4 regions of the Cellulomonas sp. NEAU-ZC6 genome follow, and region 4 is predicted to be linked to each of the others. Evidence: predicted binding sites of a transcription regulator. Region 4 holds the regulator's gene; each other region holds the start of a gene.

Region 1 (4,250 bases), 810 kb from region 4:
GCCGCAGCACGGCCGCTTCTGGTCGCACCTGGTCAGCGACACCTCGCTGGCGGAGCTGCACGCGTTCGCCGAGCGCGCCGGACTTCCCCGCCGCGCGTTCGACCTGGACCACTACGACGTCCCCGACGAGCGGCACGCCGACCTCGTCGCCCTCGGCGCCGAACCGGTCACGGCGGGCGAGCTGATCCGCCGCCTCCGCGCGAGCGGCCTGCGCGTCCCCGCGCGCGACCGCCCCCGCCACCAGCACTGACCTGGGCCGGACCGATGCCGAGCGGGCAGCAGATGTCCCCTCGAGCCCGCCGGAGGGGACGACTACTGCCCGCTCGGCGAATGCCGCGAGACCCCGGACGCGAGACGGGCCCGGCACCCCCGAGAGGGGGGCCGGGCCCGTCGCGTGCGGTGCGGGGCGCTCAGCGTCCCGCGCGCGGCCGGATCAGAAGTCCATGCCGCCCATGCCGCCGTCGCCACCCGGCATCGCCGGGGCAGCCTTCTCGGGCTTGTCGGCGACGACCGCCTCCGTGGTGAGGAACAGCGCCGCGATGGACGACGCGTTCTGCAGCGCGGAGCGGGTGACCTTGACCGGGTCGTTGACGCCGGCGGCCAGCAGGTCCTCGTACACGCCGGTCGCGGCGTTCAGGCCGGAGCCCGCGGGGAGGTTGCGGACCTTCTCCGCCACGACGCCGCCCTCGAGGCCGGCGTTGATGGCGATCTGCTTCAGCGGCGCGTCGATCGCGATGCGCACGATCTGCGCACCGGTCGCCTCGTCACCCTCGAGCTCGAGCGTGGCGAACGCCTTCTCGCCGGCCTGGATGAGCGCGACGCCACCACCGGCGACGATGCCCTCCTCGACGGCGGCCTTGGCGTTGCGCACCGCGTCCTCGATGCGGTGCTTGCGCTCCTTGAGCTCGACCTCGGTCGCCGCGCCGGCCTTGATGACGGCCACGCCGCCGGCCAGCTTCGCGAGGCGCTCCTGGAGCTTCTCGCGGTCGTAGTCCGAGTCCGAGTTCTCGATCTCGGCGCGGATCTGGTTGACCCGACCGGCGATCTGGCCGGCGTCGCCGGAGCCCTCGACGATGGTGGTCTCGTCCTTGGTGACGACGATCTTGCGCGCCTGGCCGAGGACCTCGAGGCCCACGGTGTCGAGCTTCAGACCGACGGTCTCGGACACGACCTGGCCACCGGTGAGGATCGCCATGTCCTGCAGCATCGCCTTGCGGCGGTCGCCGAAGCCGGGCGCCTTGACGGAGACCGACTTGAAGGTGCCGCGGATCTTGTTGACGACGAGCGTGGCCAGGGCCTCGCCCTCGACGTCCTCGGCGACGATGAACAGCGGCTTGCCGGACTGGATGACCTTCTCCAGCAGCGGCAGCAGGTCCTTGACGTTCGAGATCTTCGACTCGACGAGCAGCACGTAGGCGTCCTCGAGGACGGCCTCCTGGCGCTCCGGGTCGGTCACGAAGTACGCCGACAGGAAGCCCTTGTCGAAGCGCATGCCCTCCGTGAGCTCGAGCTCCAGGCCGAGGGCGTTGGACTCCTCGACCGTGATCACGCCCTCCTTGCCGACCTTGTCCAGCGCCTCGGCGATGAGCTCGCCGATCGCCGTGTCGCCGGCGGAGATCGACGCGGTCGCGGCGATCTGCTCCTTGGTCTCGATCTCCTTCGCCTGCTCCAGCAGGGCGGCGGTGACGGCCTCGACGGCCTTCTCGATGCCGCGCTTGAGGGCGATGGGGTTGGCGCCGGCGGCGACGTTGCGCAGGCCCTCGCGCACGAGCGCCTGGGCGAGCACGGTGGCGGTGGTGGTGCCGTCACCCGCGACGTCGTCCGTCTTCTTGGCGACCTCCTTGACGAGCTCCGCGCCGATCTTCTCGAAGGGGTCCTCGAGCTCGATCTCCTTGGCGATGGAGACACCGTCGTTGGTGATCGTGGGGGCGCCCCACTTCTTGTCCAGGACGACGTTGCGGCCCTTGGGGCCCAGGGTGACCTTGACGGTGTCGGCGAGGACGTTGAGTCCACGCTCGATGCCGCGGCGGGCCTCCTCGTTGAAGGCAATGATCTTGGCCATGGGGCTATCGATCCTTCACTGTGGCTCGTGGTTCGGCCGGTCGGTGCCCGCGACGGACGGCCGCGCCGCTGCGACGGTCATGTCCCGTCGTGCGGCGGACCTCACCGGGTCGGCCTCGCTTCTCATTCTGTCACTCTCGACCCGAGAGTGCTAAGTCCATGGTTAGCACTCGACCCCCGTGAGTGCAAGGCGCTCCCCTCACCGCGAACGGGCCGATAGCCTGCCCGGCATGCCCCGCACCGCCGCCGTCGCCCTGGTGCTCGTCGCGCTCGCCGGGGGCCTGATCGCGTGGGGCGCCACGGGGCCGCGGACGGCGACGGTCGACCTGTACGCCGAGGGCGTGGTCGCGACGCCGGACGGGCCGCGCTCCGTGCCCGCCGGCGAGGTGCCCGAGCTGCACCCCGGCAGCCGGGTGCCGGTGGACGACGGCGGCACCGCCGACGAGGCGCTCGCCGCCGAGCAGCGCGACTGGCTCGCCGCCGGGGTGGTGCCGGGGGCCGACGGCCCGTACGCGGACATGGTCACGGACGCCCTGCTCGACCTGCGGACCCTGGTCCTGGACGACGGCGCGGCCGTCGCCGCCTGGACCCCGCACTGGCGGTACGTCTGGCCGCGGGACGCCTCGTTCGTCGCGGTCGCGCTGGCCCGCACCGGGCACGTCGAGGACGCGCTGGAGGTCCTCGGGTTCCTGGCGGACGTGCAGGCGGCGGACGGCTCGTTCCAGGCGCGGTACCTGCCCGACGGCTCGGGCGACGTGCCGGACGACCGCGAGGCGCAGACCGACGGGACGGGCTGGGTGCTGTGGGCCGCCGGCCAGGTCGTGGCCGCCGCGCCCGCCGACGCGCGGGCGGCGACCGCCGAGCGGCTCGCCCCGCTGGTGCGGCGGGCGGCCGCGTCGGCGGTCGGGCTCGTCGCCGACGACGACCTGCCGGCGGCCTCGCCCGACTACTGGGAGCGCCCCGAGCGCGAGCTGACGCTGGGCACGGTCGCCCCGCTGCTGGCCGGGCTGGAGGCGGCCGGCGGCGTGCTGACGCTGCTGGGCGACGACGAGGCCGCGGCGGAGGCGCGGGACGCGGCGGTGCGCACGCGCGGGGCGGTGGAGCGCGAGTTCGGCGACGCGACCGCGTACGGCCGGTACGCCGACGGCGCGCTGCCGGACGCGGCGAGCGCGTTCACCCTGCCGCCGTTCCAGCCGGCACCGCTCGCCGGGGCGCCCGAGGCGTGGCTCGCGTCCGCCGACGCGATGGCCCGGCCCGCAGGCGGGCTCGCGCCGGGCGCGGGCTGGAAGCAGGACGGCATCTCCTGGACGCCGCAGACGTCGCTGTACGCCCTGACCGCGGCCGCGAACGGCTACGACGCCGAGGCCCGCGAGCGGCTGGACTGGCTGGACGCGCACCGGACCGCGATGGGGGCGCTGCCGGAGAAGGTGCTCGCGGACGGGTCCCCGGCGGCCGTGGCCCCGCTCGCCTGGACGGCCGCGTGCGTGGTGCTGGCGGTCACCGAGCTCGAGGGCTGAGGGCCGGCCCGGGCCGCGGCCGGCGTCGGCCGCGGTCCCGCCCGGGTGTCAGAGGGGGCGGACCTGCTCCGCCTGCGGGCCCTTGGTGCCCTGGCCGAGCTCGAACTCGACCGACTGCCCCTCCTCGAGGCTGCGGTACCCGTTCGTCTGGATCGCGCTGAAGTGGACGAACAGGTCCTGGCCGCCGTCGGCCGGGGTGATGAACCCGTAGCCCTTCTCGGCGTTGAACCACTTGACGGTGCCCTGCGACATGCGGCGCTCCTGGGGACGGCGTGATCGGTCGCCGTCGGTGCCCGTGGTCCCCCCGGGTGGCCGGAGGGCGGTCACCGCGACGCGGCCGAGACTAGCCGGGGCCGTCCCACCTGCGGAAGGGGTCAGTTCGCGAAGTCGCGCAGGAGGAGGACGACCACCCCGTCGGGTGCCACGTCGGCCGACTCGACGACGTTCGCGATGCCGAGCGTCGTCGCGACCTGCTGGGCGGTCGCGGCCAGGTCGGCGCTGCCGTAGAAGACCGTCGTCGCCGTGCTGCCGCCCGCGTTGCCGTTCCCGGCCGTGACGTCGGTGAAGCCGGCGTCCTCGAGGTCGCCCTGCGCGCCGCCCGCGAGACCGGAGATGTTGGCGGCGTTGAGGACGCGCACGGAGGCGGTGAGGTCGGCGACAGGCGGTGCCGGC
Region 2 (4,250 bases), on a different contig from region 4:
CCAGCGGGTGCCCGGCCGCGACCAGCGCCTGCTCCAGCACGGCGCGGGTGCCCGACCCGGCCTCGCGGACGGCGAGCGGCGCGGTGCTCAGCTCGGCAGCCCGCACCGGCCGCCTCCGCCGCGCCCAGGGGTGCCCGGGGGCCACCACCACGAGCAGCTCGTCGTCGCCGACCGACCGGGCGTGCAGGCCGTCGGCGACGCCGGGCCCCTCGACGAAGCCCAGGTCGGCCCGGCCGTGCAGCACGGCGTCCATCACGTCCCGCGAGTTGGCCACGACCAGGTCCACCACCGCGGCGCCCGCCGGCCGGGACGCGAGCCACCCCGGCACCAGGTACTCGGCGACGCTCAGGCTCGCGGCCACCTGGACGCGCCCCTGCTCCGCGCTGCGCAGCGCGTGCACCTCCCGCTCCAGCGCGTCCGAGGCGGCGAGCACGTCGCGCGCCCGCCCGAGCAGCGCCGTCCCGGGAGGGGTCAGCCGGGTGCCGGAGGCGGTCCGGCTGACCAGCGTCAGGCCGGTCTGCCGCTCCAGGCGGCGCAGGCCGGTGCTCACGGACGGCTGCGCGAGCCCGAGCGCACGCGCGGCGCCGGACAGCGACCCGTGCGCCTCGACGGCGTCGAGCAGCTCGAGCGCCCCGAGCGGGATGCGCCGGGCAGGTGCGGTGTCCATAGCCTCAGGCTAGAGCGCGCGAGCGAGGTCGGCGTTCCGCGGGGGCCCTGCCGGCCGGATCCTGGACGGGTGCCGCCTGTCCCCGCGTCCGCCGGTCCCGCGCCCGCCGGTCCCGCGCCGTCGGGTGGCGCCCGCCGGCGCGTGCTCGGAGTCGACCGCACGATCCTGCCCGGCCTGGTCGCCGCGCTGCTCGTGGGCGCGGCGTGCCTCGGTCTGACCGCGCTGGTCCCGGTGCTGCCCGGCCTGCTCGTCGCGATCGTCCTCGGCGCCGCCGCCCGGTCCGCGGGCCTGCTGCCGGCCGTGCTCGAGCCCGGGCTCGCGTGGACCGGCCGGCGGGTGCTGCGCCTCGGGGTGGTCCTGCTCGGCCTGCAGCTGTCGCTCGGCGACCTGCTCGGCCTCGGCCTGCGGGAGGTGCTGGTGCTGCTGGCGACGGTGGCGGCGACGTTCGCCGCCACCCTCTGGCTGGGCCCCCGGCTGGGCGTGGCACCCCGGCTCACGCTGCTGGTCGCGAGCGGGTTCTCGATCTGCGGCGCCGCCGCGGTCGCCGCGATGAGCCCGGTCGCGGACGCCGACGAGGACGAGGTCGCGACCGCGGTCGCGCTGGTGACGGTGTACGGCAGCCTCGCCCTCGTGGCGGTGCCCCTGCTGTCCGGCCTGCTGGGGCTGTCCGACCGCACCGCGGGGCTCTGGGCCGGGATGTCCGTGCACGAGGTCGCGCAGGTGGTGGCGGCCGCGGGCACCGTGTCCGCCGCGGCGCTGTCCGTCGCCGTGGTCGCGAAGCTCGCGCGGGTGGTGCTGCTCGCGCCCCTGGTGGCCGGTGTCGGCGTCGTGCGCCGCCGGGCGGCGGGGGCGCCGGCCGCCGGGGCGCGCCGGCCGCCGCTCGTGCCGCTGTTCGTGGTCGGGTTCGTGCTGGCCGTGCTCGTGCGGACGCTGGGGCTGGTGCCCGACGCGGTGCTCCCGGCCGTGAAGCCGGTGACGACCCTGGCGCTCGCGGCGGCGATGACGGCGCTCGGCACCCAGATCCACCTGGGGCGGCTGCTGCGCACCGGTGGCCGGCCCCTGCTGCTGGGCGCGGCCGCCACCCTGGTCGCCGGGTCGGTGAGCCTCGTCGGGCTGCTCGCCGCCGGGTGAGCCCGGCGCGCTCCTGGCAGAATCGGCGCATGCAGCCGCCGCCCGTCCTCGTGGTCGCCGCCGCCCTGGTGGACGACCTCGGCGCCCCGCGCGCGCTGCTCGCCGCACGCCGCCGGTCGCCCGTCAGCCTGGCCGGCCGCTGGGAGTTCCCCGGCGGCAAGGTGGAGCCGGGGGAGACCGCCGAGCACGCCCTGCACCGCGAGCTGCGGGAAGAGCTCGGCGTCCGCGTCGCGCTGGGCGCCGAGCTGCCCGGCCCGGACGACGGCTGCTGGCGGCTGAACGGCACGTACACCATGCGGCTCTGGCTGGCCGAGGTCGCCGCGGGGGTCCCCGAGCCCCTCGTCGAGCACGACGCCCTGCGCTGGCTGCCGCGCGGCCAGTGGCTGTCCGTCCCGTGGCTGGACGCCGACGTGCGCATCGTCGAGGCGCTCGCCGAGGCCGTGGAGGGCGACGCCGCGCGCGTCTGAACAGCAGGTTCACCTGGTGGCGAACAGCCTGGTCAACGATCTGGCACTCGCGGGTCGAGAGTGCTAGAACATGTCTCGTAGCCCTTCCGGTGGGCCGTACGGCGCACCGGGGCAGCACGGTCCCGGACCGTCCGGGACCGCCGAGACGCCGAGGAGGTGACGGGCTGTGGCTACGCGATTCGACCCGTTCCAGGAGATGGACCGGCTGATGAACCAGGTGCTCGGCTCGCAGCGTGCCGCCGCGACCATGCCGATGGACCTGTTCCGCGCGGGTGACCACTACGTCCTGGCCGTCGACCTGCCGGGTGCGGACCCCGGCACGATCGACGTGAACGTGGACGACCGGACCCTCACCATCCGCGCCGAGCGGACCGCCCGCACCGAGGACGGTGTGCAGTGGCTCGCCAAGGAGCGCCCCGTCGGTGCCTACGCCCGGCAGCTCACGGTCGGGCGCGGGCTGGACCTGGACGCCATCGCCGCGTCCTACGCCGACGGCGTCCTGACGCTCACCATCCCCGTGGCCGAGGAGGCCCGGCCGCGCCGCATCGAGGTCACCACCGGTGGGACACCGGCGACCATCGAGGGCACGGACGCGTCGCGCGAGGCGCACGCGTCCGCCTGAGCCCGCGCGGCGGCAGCACGACGCCCCGGTCCCCCGAGCGGGGGCCGGGGCGTCGGCACGTGCGCGTCAGGCGGTGGGGACCGCCAGCGACGCGCGGACGGTGCGGGTGGCCGCCAGGACGTGCTCGAGCGTCGGCGTGACCTCGGCGTACCGGCGGGTCTTGAGGCCGCAGTCCGGGTTCACCCAGAGCTGCGCGGGGTCGATCACGCGGACCGCCTCGGTGAGCAGCTCGGTGACCTCGGCCTCGCTCGGGACGCGCGGGGAGTGGATGTCCCAGACGCCCGGGCCGATCCCGCGGGGGTAGCCCTCGCTGGCGATGTCGCCGAGGATCTCCATCTTGGACCGCGCCGCCTCGATGGAGGTGACGTCGGCGTCCAGGCCGTCGATCGCGCCGAAGATCTCGCCGAACTCCGAGTAGCAGAGGTGGGTGTGGATCTGCGTGTCCGGTCGCACCCCGGCCGTCGCCAGCCGGAACGACGCCACCGACCAGTCCAGGTAGGCCTCGTGCTGGTCGGCCCGCAGGGGGAGCAGCTCGCGCAGCGCGGGCTCGTCGACCTGCACGATCGCGGTGCCGGCGGCCTCCAGGTCGGCGATCTCGTCCCGCAGCGCCAGCGCGACCTGGTTCGCGGTGTCGGCCAGGGGCTGGTCGTCCCGGACGAACGACCAGGCCAGGATCGTCACCGGGCCGGTGAGCATGCCCTTGACCGGCTTCGGCGTGAGCGACTGCGTGTACGTCGTCCAGGGCACCGTGATCGGCGCGGGCCGGGAGACGTCGCCCCAGAGGATCGACGGGCGGGTGCACCGCGAGCCGTAGGACTGGACCCAGCCGTGGTGCGTGACGGCGAACCCGTCCAGGTTCTCGGCGAAGTACTGCACCATGTCGTTGCGCTCGGGCTCGCCGTGCACCAGCACGTCCAGGCCGATCTCCTCCTGCAGCGCGACGACGCGGCGGATCTCCGCCTTCATCTCCTCCTCGTACTGCTCCGCCGTCAGCTCGCCCCGGCCGAACGCCGCGCGCGCGACCCGGATCTCCGGGGTCTGCGGGAACGAGCCGATGGTCGTGGTCGGCAGGGCGGGCAGCTGCAGCCGCTCGGCCTGGGCGGCCGCGCGGTCCGCGAAGTCGCCGCGCCGGAACGCCTCGGCCGGCAGGTCCGCCAGGCGCGCGCGCACCTCGGGGCGGACGACGCCCGCGGCTTCCGCGCGGGACCGGCGGGCGTCCGCCGCGGCGAGCAGCTCGGCGTGCACGGCCTCCCGGCCCTCCGTCAGCCCGGTGGCCAGCGTGACGACCTCGGTGGTCTTCTGGTCGGCGAAGGCCAGCCAGGAGCGCAGGGTCGCGTCGAGCTGCTGCTCGTCGGCGACGTCG
Region 3 (4,250 bases), on a different contig from region 4:
GGTCGGCGTCCAGCCCGGGGGCGTCGTAGCCCGTCATCGGGCCGACGTGCAGCCCGGCGGCGCGCAGCCCGACGATCAGGTAGCCCGCCTGCAGGAAGGCGTTGTCGCGGGACATCCGGGCGCGCAGGTCCTCCGCGCCGGCGAAGTTGTCCCGGGCGCCGGCCATGTGCGGGGCCAGGCGCGGCAGCTGCTCGTGGAAGTCGAGGTCGGCGGCCACGACGATGCTCAGCGGGGCGCGCGCGGTCTTGGCCTTGTTGCCCTCGTTCATGTGGCTCACCAGGCGCTCGCGGGCCTCGGGGGAGCGGACCAGCAGCAGCCGCAGCGGCAGCGAGTTGAGCGCGGTCGGGCCCCAGCGGACGACGTCCCAGACCGCGCGGATCTGGTCGTCGGTGACCTCGCCGTCGGTGAAGGAGTTCACGGTGCGGGCGTCCCGGAAGACCAGGTCGACGACCTCCTGCGGCACGCGCGGCTCGGTCCGGTCCGGGGTGGTGACGGTGTCGGTGCTCATGGTCGGTTGAATGCACAACCAAGCCGGGGCATTCCGGATACCTGCATGAACCAGGTCACACCGTGCCGCATCAGGTACCGCGCCGCGACCTAGGATGTGCGCCATGTCTGATGCGCCGCTCGTCCTGGGGATCGAGACGTCCTGCGACGAGACCGGGGTCGCCCTGGTCCGCGCCCACCCCGACCGCAGCGAGCTGCTGGTCGACGCGGTCGCGTCGTCCATGGACGAGCACGCGCGGTTCGGCGGGATCATCCCGGAGATCGCCTCCCGCGCCCACCTCGAGGCGATGATCCCGACCGTCGAGCGCGCGCTGGCCGACGCGGGCGTCACGCTGGCGGACGTCGACGCCGTCGCCGTGACCGCCGGGCCGGGCCTGGTCGGCTCGCTGACCGTCGGCACGGCCGCCGCGAAGGCCCTGGCGTACGGGCTCGACGTGCCGCTGTACGGCGTGAACCACGTCATCGGGCACGCGGCCGTCGACGAGCTGGTGCACGGGCTGTTCCCCGAGCGCGTCATGGCGCTGGTGGTCTCCGGCGGGCACTCCAGCCTGCTGCTGATCGACGACGTCGTGACGGGCGTGCACGAGCTCGGCTCGACGCTGGACGACGCCGCCGGCGAGGCGTTCGACAAGGTCGGCCGGCTGCTCGGCCTGCCCTACCCGGGCGGCCCGCACATCGACCGGCTGGCGCGCGCCGGGGACCCGACGGCGATCCGGTTCCCGCGCGGGCTCACCGCCGCCAAGGACCAGGCGAAGCACGCGTACGACTTCTCCTTCTCCGGGTTGAAGACCGCCGTGGCGCGCTGGGTCGAGGCGCGGCAGGACGCGGGGGAGGAGATCCCGCTCGAGGACGTCTCGGCCTCGTTCGCCGCCGCCGTGGCCGACGTGCTCACGGCGAAGACCATCGCCGCGTGCCGCACGCACGGCGTCGACACGCTCGTGGTCGGCGGCGGGTTCTCCGCCAACTCGCAGCTGCGGGACGTGGCCGCCGAGCGGTGCGCCGCGGCCGGCATCGACCTGCGGATCCCGCCGATCCGGTACTGCACCGACAACGGCGCGATGATCGCGGCGCTCGGCGCGGCCGTGGTGCGGCGCGGGCTGCCGGCCTCGGACTTCGGCATCGGCGTCGACTCCACCATGCCGCTGGAGACCGTCACCGTCTGACCGGCGGCCCCGGCCGGGCGGGCGACGCGCGTCCGCTCCGCCGGCCGGCAGCAGGCCCCCGACGGCACCGGGCCCCAACGGCACCGGGCCCCCAACGGCACGAGGCCCTCTCCGCGGACGGAGAGGGCCTCGTGGACGCCGGCTCGAATGGCCGGCGGGGGTGTCACTTGGTGACGACCGCCAGGATGTCGCGCGCGGAGAGGATGAGGTACTCCTCGCCGTCGTACTTGACCTCGGTGCCGCCGTACTTGCTGTAGATGACCTTGTCACCGACCGCCACGTCCAGCGGGACGCGGTTGCCGTTGTCGTCGATGCGACCCGGGCCCACGGCCAGGACCTCGCCCTCCTGGGGCTTCTCCTTGGCGCTGTCCGGGATGACCAGACCGGAAGCCGTCGTCTGCTCCGCCTCGAGCGTCTTGACGACGATGCGGTCCTCGAGCGGCTTGATGGAGACCGACACAGCGGACCTCCCCTTCGCGTGTGAGTGCTGCCTGATGTCGTTGTCGCACCGTGGTCACGGCCGGCCGTCGTCGCGGGTGCCGGCGACCGTGCGGTGCGGTTGGCACTCCCCGGAGAGGAGTGCCAACCAGCACTCTAGGAAGCCGTTAGCACTCGGTCAAGGCGAGTGCCAGCACCCGCGGGCCCCCTCGCGCCCGTGCGAGGATCGCGGGATGGATGCGTCCGGCCTCGCCAAGCTGCTCAGCCCCGAGGGCTGGAACCTGCTGTCCAGCCTCCCGCCGTACGACGAGGGCCAGACGATGGCGCTGTCGGAGCGGCTGCGCAAGGAGGGCTTCGACGCCGACCTGGTGGCCGCCGCGCTCACCCAGTCCCGGCTGCGCGCCAAGGCCCACGCCAAGCTCGGCGAGTTCGCCGACGGCATGCTGTTCACGCCCGCGGGCCTGGAGCAGGCGACGCGGCTGGTCGTCGCCGCGCGGCACTCGCGCCGCTACGTCAGCGCGGGCGTGCAGCACGTCGCGGACTTGACGTCCGGGCTCGGGGCGGACGCGATGGCGTTCGCGGCGATGGGGCTGCGGGTGCTGGCCGTGGACGCCGACGAGACGACCGCCGCGCTGGCCACGGTGAACCTGCGCGCCTTCCCCGAGGCCGTCGTGCGGCACGGGGACGGGCTCGCCGTCGACCTGGCGGCCGAGGGCGTCGACGGCGTGTACGCCGACCCCGCGCGGCGCACCTCCGGCGGCAGCCGGGTGTTCGACCCCGCCGCGTACTCCCCGCCGCTCGACGCCGTGCTCGCGCTGCGCGAGCGGGTGCCGGCGCTGGGGCTCAAGCTCGGCCCGGGCGTCCCGCACAGCGCGCTGCCCGCGGACGCCGAGGCGCAGTGGGTGTCGGTCGACGGCGACGTCGTCGAGCTCGGGCTGTGGTTCGGCCCGCTCGCCCCCGAGGGTCCCGGCCGGTCGGCGCTGCTGCTCGGGGGCGCCGGCGGTGCCGCGGTGCTGCGGGCCGGGGACGCGGAGGAGCACGCGCACCCGCCCGTCGGCGCGGTCGGCGCGTACCTGTACGAGCCCGACGGTGCCGTGATCCGTGCCGGCCTGGTGGCCGAGGCGGCCGCCGAGGTGCAGGGTCGGCTCGTGGACCGCACCATCGCCTACGTGACCTCCGACGCGCTGCACGCGACGCCGTACGCGACGGCCTACCGCGTGCTCGACCAGCTGCCGTTCGGCCTCAAGCGCCTGCGCTCCTACCTGCGCGAGCGCGGGGTCGGCTCGCTCACGATCAAGAAGCGCGGCACCGCGGTGGTCCCGGAGCAGCTGCGCCGGCAGCTCGACCTCAAGGGCTCCGCCGCGGCGACCGTGGTGCTCACGCGCGTGGCGGGCCAGCAGCAGGTACTGGTGGTCGAGCCGGTCGGCGGCGTCGCGTGACCACGCCGGCCCGGCTCCCGTTCGCCAGCTCCGAGCGGTCCACCGTCGGCCTGGAGTGGGAGCTCGCGCTGGTCGACGCCGACTCCGGCGACCTGCGCCAGGTGGCGAGCACCGTGCTGGACGCCGTGCGGCCGCCCGGCGGCGGGGAGCACCCGGCCATCCGGCAGGAGCTGCTGCTGAACACCGTCGAGGTGGTCTCCGGCGTCTGCCGGACCGTCGGCGAGGCCGGGGCCGACCTGCAGCGCGCGATCGACGAGGTCCGCACCGTCACCGACCCGCTGCGCGTCGAGCTGATGAGCGCGGGCACCCACCCGTTCGCCCGCTGGACCCAGCAGAAGGTCACCGACAAGGAGCGGTACGCCACCCTGATCGACCGGACGCAGTGGTGGGGCCGGCAGATGCTGATCTACGGCGTGCACGTGCACGTCGGCATCGAGGACCGCGCCAAGGTGCTGCCGATCTCCCGGGCGCTGCTGACCTGCTTCGCGCACCTGCAGTCGCTGTCCGCGTCCAGCCCGTTCTGGGGCGGCAAGGACACCGGCTACGCGTCGAACCGGGCCCTGATGTTCCAGCAGCTGCCGACCGCCGGGCTGCCGTTCCAGTTCGAGCGCTGGGAGGAGCTGGAGGCCTACGTCGGCGACATGCTGCACACCGGCGTGATCGACGCGTTCGACGAGGTGCGCTGGGACGTCCGGCCGTCACC
Region 4 (4,250 bases):
CGGGCGGCGGTGCGTGCGGGGGGAGGCGGCGGCGAGGACGTCGGGTCCGTAACGGTCGGTCACGCGCGGCAGCCTAGGTGCCGACCCCGCGCCGCCGTGGTACGACACGACGGTGACGTCCAGCCCCGCACCCCGTCCGGCGACCGACCGGTCCACCGCCCCCGAGCCCGACCCGCACCGCTGGCGGGCGCTCGGCGTCTGCCTCGCCATCGGGTTCATCACGATGCTCGACGTGTCGATCGTGAACGTCGCGCTGCCGTCCATCGAGCGGAGCCTGGACGCCGGAGCGAGCCAGCTGCAGCTGATCGTCGCCGGCTACACGCTGGCGTTCGGCCTGGTGCTGGTCCCCGCCGGCCGACTCGGCGACGCGCGCGGCCGGCGCGGCCTGTTCCTGGTCGGCCTGTCCGGGTTCGCGCTGACCAGCCTGGGCGCCGGGCTGGCCCCCTCCGACGAGGTGCTGGCCGCGATGCGGCTGCTGCAGGGCGTGAGCGCGGGGCTGCTGAACCCGCAGGTGGTCGGCACCATCCAGCAGCTGTTCACCGGGTACGAGCGCGGCAAGGCGTTCGGCTACTTCGGCGCGACCATCGGGGTCTCCACGGCGATCGGCCCGCTGCTCGGCGGGATCATCATCCAGCTGGCCGGTGCCGAGCACGGCTGGCGGTGGGTGTTCTTCGTCAACGTCCCGGTGATCGCCGTGGTGCTGCCGCTGGCCGTGCGGTTCCTGCCGCGCGGGGCGGTCGGGGCGCCCCGCGGGATCGCCGGGCCGGGCGGCCGGCCGCGGCTCGACGTGCCGGGCCTGGTGCTGATCGCGCTCGCGACCGCCGCCGTGATGGTGCCGTTCGTCACGACGACGGGGGAGGGCGGCGACGACCCGGCCCGCTGGTGGTGGCTGGCCGTCGCCGCGGTGCTCGCGGTCGCGACCGTGCTGTGGGAGCGCCGGTACCAGCGCCGTACGGGCGCCGCCGTGCTGGACCCGCGGGTGCTCGGCGAGCCGTCCTTCCGCAACGGCGCGCTGCTCGGCATGGCGTACTTCGCGGGGTTCACCGCCGTGTTCCTGGTCACCACGCTGTACCTGCAGCAGATCGCCGGCTTCACCCCGCTGCAGGCCGGGCTGGTCGGCATGCCGTTCGCCATCGCGTCGGCCGTGGCCGCGCAGCAGTCGGGGCGCCTGGTCGGCAGCCACGGCCGCGCCGTCGTCGTGGTGGGCCTGGCGTTCGTGGTCGTCGGCCTGATCGGCACGGATCTCGCCATCCGCCTGGTGGACCCGCCGGCGGTCGGGTTCGTGGTGGCGGCGACGCAGATGGTCGCGGGCGCCGGCAGCGGCCTGGTGATCGCGCCGAACCAGACGCTGACCCTCGCCAAGGTGCCCCTGGACCGCGCGGGCGTCGCCGGCAGCATGCTGCAGGTCGGCCAGCGCGTCGGCTCCGCGCTGGGCGTCGCGGTGGCGCTGTCCACCTACTACGCGGCGCTGACGTCCGGCCTGGAGGGCGGTGCCGCGGCCGGCCGCGCCCTGCTCATCACGGTCGTCCTGGTGTCCGTCGCGCTGGTGATCGGCGTCGTGGACCTGGTCGGCCGGCGCCGCGACGCCGCGAACGCTCCCGCGGACGCGTAGAATTGGCACTCGGTCGGAGCGAGTGCCAGCAGCGGCTGGCGTCGGGGAGGTGGCGATGAGCGAGGACCGCAGGCTGGACGTGCTGCGAGCGATCGTGGAGGACTACGTCGCGACCCGTGAGCCGGTCGGCTCCCGCGCGCTGGTGGAGCGGCACTCCCTCGGGGTGTCGCCCGCGACGATCCGCAACGACATGGCGGCGCTGGAGGAGTCCGGCTACATCGTGCAGCCGCACACCTCCGCCGGCCGGGTGCCGACCGACAAGGGCTACCGGCTGTTCGTCGACCGGCTCGCGACCGTCAAGCCGCTGTCCGCGCCCGAGCGGCGCGCCATCGAGGCCTTCATGGAGGACGCGGCCGACCTGGACGACGTCGTCGACCGCTCGGTGCGGCTGCTCGCGCAGCTGACGCACCAGGTCGCCGTCGTGCAGTACCCGTCGCTGCGCCGCACCGCGCTGCGGCACGTCGAGCTGGTCCCGGTCGGCGAGCGGCACCTGCTGGTCGTCATCATCACCGACCACGGCCGCGTCGAGCAGCGCACCCTCGAGCTCGCGGACACCCTCGACGTGACCGTCGTGCACCGCCTGCGCGCCCGGCTGAACGTCGCCGCCGCGGGCCGCCGCCTCGCCGAGCTCGAGACCGTGCTCGCCGACCTCGCCGACGACTTCCTGCCCGCCGACGCGCCGCTGGTGCGGGCCGTGGTCGGGGTCGTGGAGGACACGCTGGCCCGCGAGAGCGAGGAGCGCGTCGTGCTGGCCGGCACCGCGAACCTCGTGCGCGGCGGCGGGACCGACTTCGCGCACACCATCAGCCCGGTGCTCGAGGCGCTCGAGGAGCAGGTCGTCCTGCTGCGCCTGCTCGGCGAGATGGCCGAGGACGAGGCCGCGGTCTCCGTCCGGATCGGCCGCGAGACCCAGCACGAGGGGCTGCTCGAGACCAGCTTCGTGACCACCGGGTACGGCGGGCCCGACGACGGCGGTGGCACCGCGGTCGCCCGGATCGGCTCCGTCGGACCCCTGCGCATGGACTACCCCGGGACCATCGCGACGGTGCGCGCCGTCGCCCGCTACCTGTCCCGCATCCTCGCCGGGTGAACGGCCCGTGGGCACCGAACGGCGCCCGTGCACGTTCAGCAGGCACCACCGACCCGCGCACGCGCGCGCGACCGACCCGCACAGGAAGTGACGAGTGAGCGACTACTACGAGGTCCTCGGCGTCGACCGTGACGCCACGCCCGAGCAGATCAAGAAGGCGTACCGCCGGCTCGCGCGCGAGCTGCACCCGGACGTCGCCGGGGCGGAGGCGGGGTCGGAGGACCGGTTCAAGGACGTCTCCCGCGCGTACGAGGTGCTGTCCAACCCCGAGAAGCGCCGCATGTACGACATGGGCGCCGACCCGTCGTCCCCCGGGGGCGGCATGGGCGGCGGCGCCGGCGCGTTCGGCTTCCAGGACATCTTCGAGACGTTCTTCGGCGCCGCCGGGGGCGCGGGCGCGCAGCGCGGCCCCATCCCGCGCGCACGCCGCGGCCAGGACGCCCTGGTCCGCCTGGACATCGACCTGGCCGAGGCGACCTTCGGCACGCACCGCGAGGTGCCCGTCGAGACCGCCGTCGTCTGCCCGACCTGCGACGGCTCCTGCTGCCGCCCCGGCACGTCGCCGCGCACCTGCGACGTCTGCGGCGGCCGCGGCACGGTCCAGCGCGTGGCCCGGTCGTTCCTCGGCCAGGTCATGACCTCGCAGCCGTGCGCCGCGTGCCACGGCTTCGGCACCGTCATCCCCGAGCCCTGCACCGAGTGCGCCGGCGAGGGTCGCGTCCGCTCGCGCCGCACGCTCGAGGTCGACGTCCCCGCGGGCGTCGACACCGGCACCCGGATCAAGCTCACCGCGCAGGGCGAGGTCGGCCCCGCCGGCGGCCCGGCGGGCGACATCTACCTCGAGGTGCGCGAGCGCCGGCACGACACGTTCATCCGCGAGGGCGACGACCTGCACTGCACGCTGCCGGTCCCGATGACCGCCGCCGCGCTGGGCACCGTGCTGACCCTCGACACCCTGGACGGCCCGCAGGAGGTCGACCTGCGCCCCGGCACGCAGCCGGCCCAGGTCGTCACGCTGCGCGGGCTCGGCGTCGGCCACCTGCACGCCGGCGGCCGCGGCGACCTGCACGTGCACGTCGACGTCCAGGTCCCCACCTCGCTGGACGACGAGCAGACGGACCTGCTGCGCCGGCTCGCCGTGCTGCGCGGCGAGGAGCGTCCCGACGCGCGGCTGTCGGCGTCGGGCGGCGGCGTGTTCGCCAAGCTGCGCGACAAGCTCTCCGGGCGCTGACGTGACCGCACCGGTCTTCCTGGCCGAGCCGGGTTCCCTCGGCGCGCTCGCGGCCGGCGGGTCCTACGTGCTGGACGGCACCGAGGGCCGGCACGCCGGCGTCGTGCAGCGGCGCGCGCCGGGGGAGCGGGTCGACGTGGTCGACTGCGCGGGCACCCGGCTGGTCGGGGAGATCGCGTCCGTCGGGCCCGAGGGCGTGCACCTGCGGGTCCGCGAGGTCGTCGTCGAGCCGGTGCCGGCCCCGCGGCTGGTGCTGGTGCAGGCCCTGGCCAAGGGCGACCGGGACGAGATGGCCATCGAGGCCGCGACCGAGGTCG

Evidence for each region. The regulator HrcA, encoded in region 4, represses chaperone genes, less so after heat shock. The targets are predictions, from matches to a motif close to TTNGCACTCGNNNNNNNCGAGTGCNAA.
Region 1: a site for HrcA is predicted at 2,225-2,251, ahead of groL (chaperonin GroEL). Genes of this name have one in related genera too.
Region 2: a site for HrcA is predicted at 2,306-2,332, ahead of AC1050_RS18785 (Hsp20/alpha crystallin family protein). Genes of this name have one in related genera too.
Region 3: a site for HrcA is predicted at 2,276-2,302, ahead of groES (co-chaperone GroES). Genes of this name have one in related genera too.

Annotation. Positions count from the first base shown of each region.
Region 1 covers NZ_JBXFYH010000001.1:1,953,429-1,957,678, forward strand. Annotated here, with positions in the region: gene AC1050_RS09010 (DUF4031 domain-containing protein) at 1-250, shown strand, start outside; gene groL (chaperonin GroEL) at 434-2,062, opposite strand; gene AC1050_RS09020 (glycoside hydrolase family 15 protein) at 2,292-3,578, shown strand; gene AC1050_RS09025 (cold-shock protein) at 3,627-3,830, opposite strand; gene AC1050_RS09030 (LytR C-terminal domain-containing protein) at 3,953-4,250, opposite strand, start outside.
Region 2 covers NZ_JBXFYH010000005.1:241,015-245,264, reverse strand. Annotated here, with positions in the region: gene AC1050_RS18800 (LysR family transcriptional regulator) at 1-667, opposite strand, end outside; gene AC1050_RS18795 (YeiH family protein) at 737-1,798, shown strand; gene AC1050_RS18790 ((deoxy)nucleoside triphosphate pyrophosphohydrolase) at 1,828-2,265, shown strand; gene AC1050_RS18785 (Hsp20/alpha crystallin family protein) at 2,432-2,887, shown strand; gene metE (5-methyltetrahydropteroyltriglutamate--homocysteine S-methyltransferase) at 2,954-4,250, opposite strand, start outside.
Region 3 covers NZ_JBXFYH010000002.1:520,603-524,852, forward strand. Annotated here, with positions in the region: gene AC1050_RS12550 (malonic semialdehyde reductase) at 1-508, opposite strand, end outside; gene tsaD (tRNA (adenosine(37)-N6)-threonylcarbamoyltransferase complex transferase subunit TsaD) at 612-1,670, shown strand; gene groES (co-chaperone GroES) at 1,834-2,130, opposite strand; gene AC1050_RS12565 (THUMP-like domain-containing protein) at 2,342-3,547, shown strand; gene AC1050_RS12570 (glutamate--cysteine ligase) at 3,544-4,250, shown strand, end outside.
Region 4 covers NZ_JBXFYH010000001.1:1,145,055-1,149,304, reverse strand. Annotated here, with positions in the region: gene AC1050_RS05340 (DUF3097 domain-containing protein) at 1-63, opposite strand, end outside; gene AC1050_RS05335 (MFS transporter) at 113-1,612, shown strand; gene hrcA (heat-inducible transcriptional repressor HrcA) at 1,668-2,702, shown strand; gene dnaJ (molecular chaperone DnaJ) at 2,797-3,933, shown strand; gene AC1050_RS05320 (16S rRNA (uracil(1498)-N(3))-methyltransferase) at 3,935-4,250, shown strand, end outside.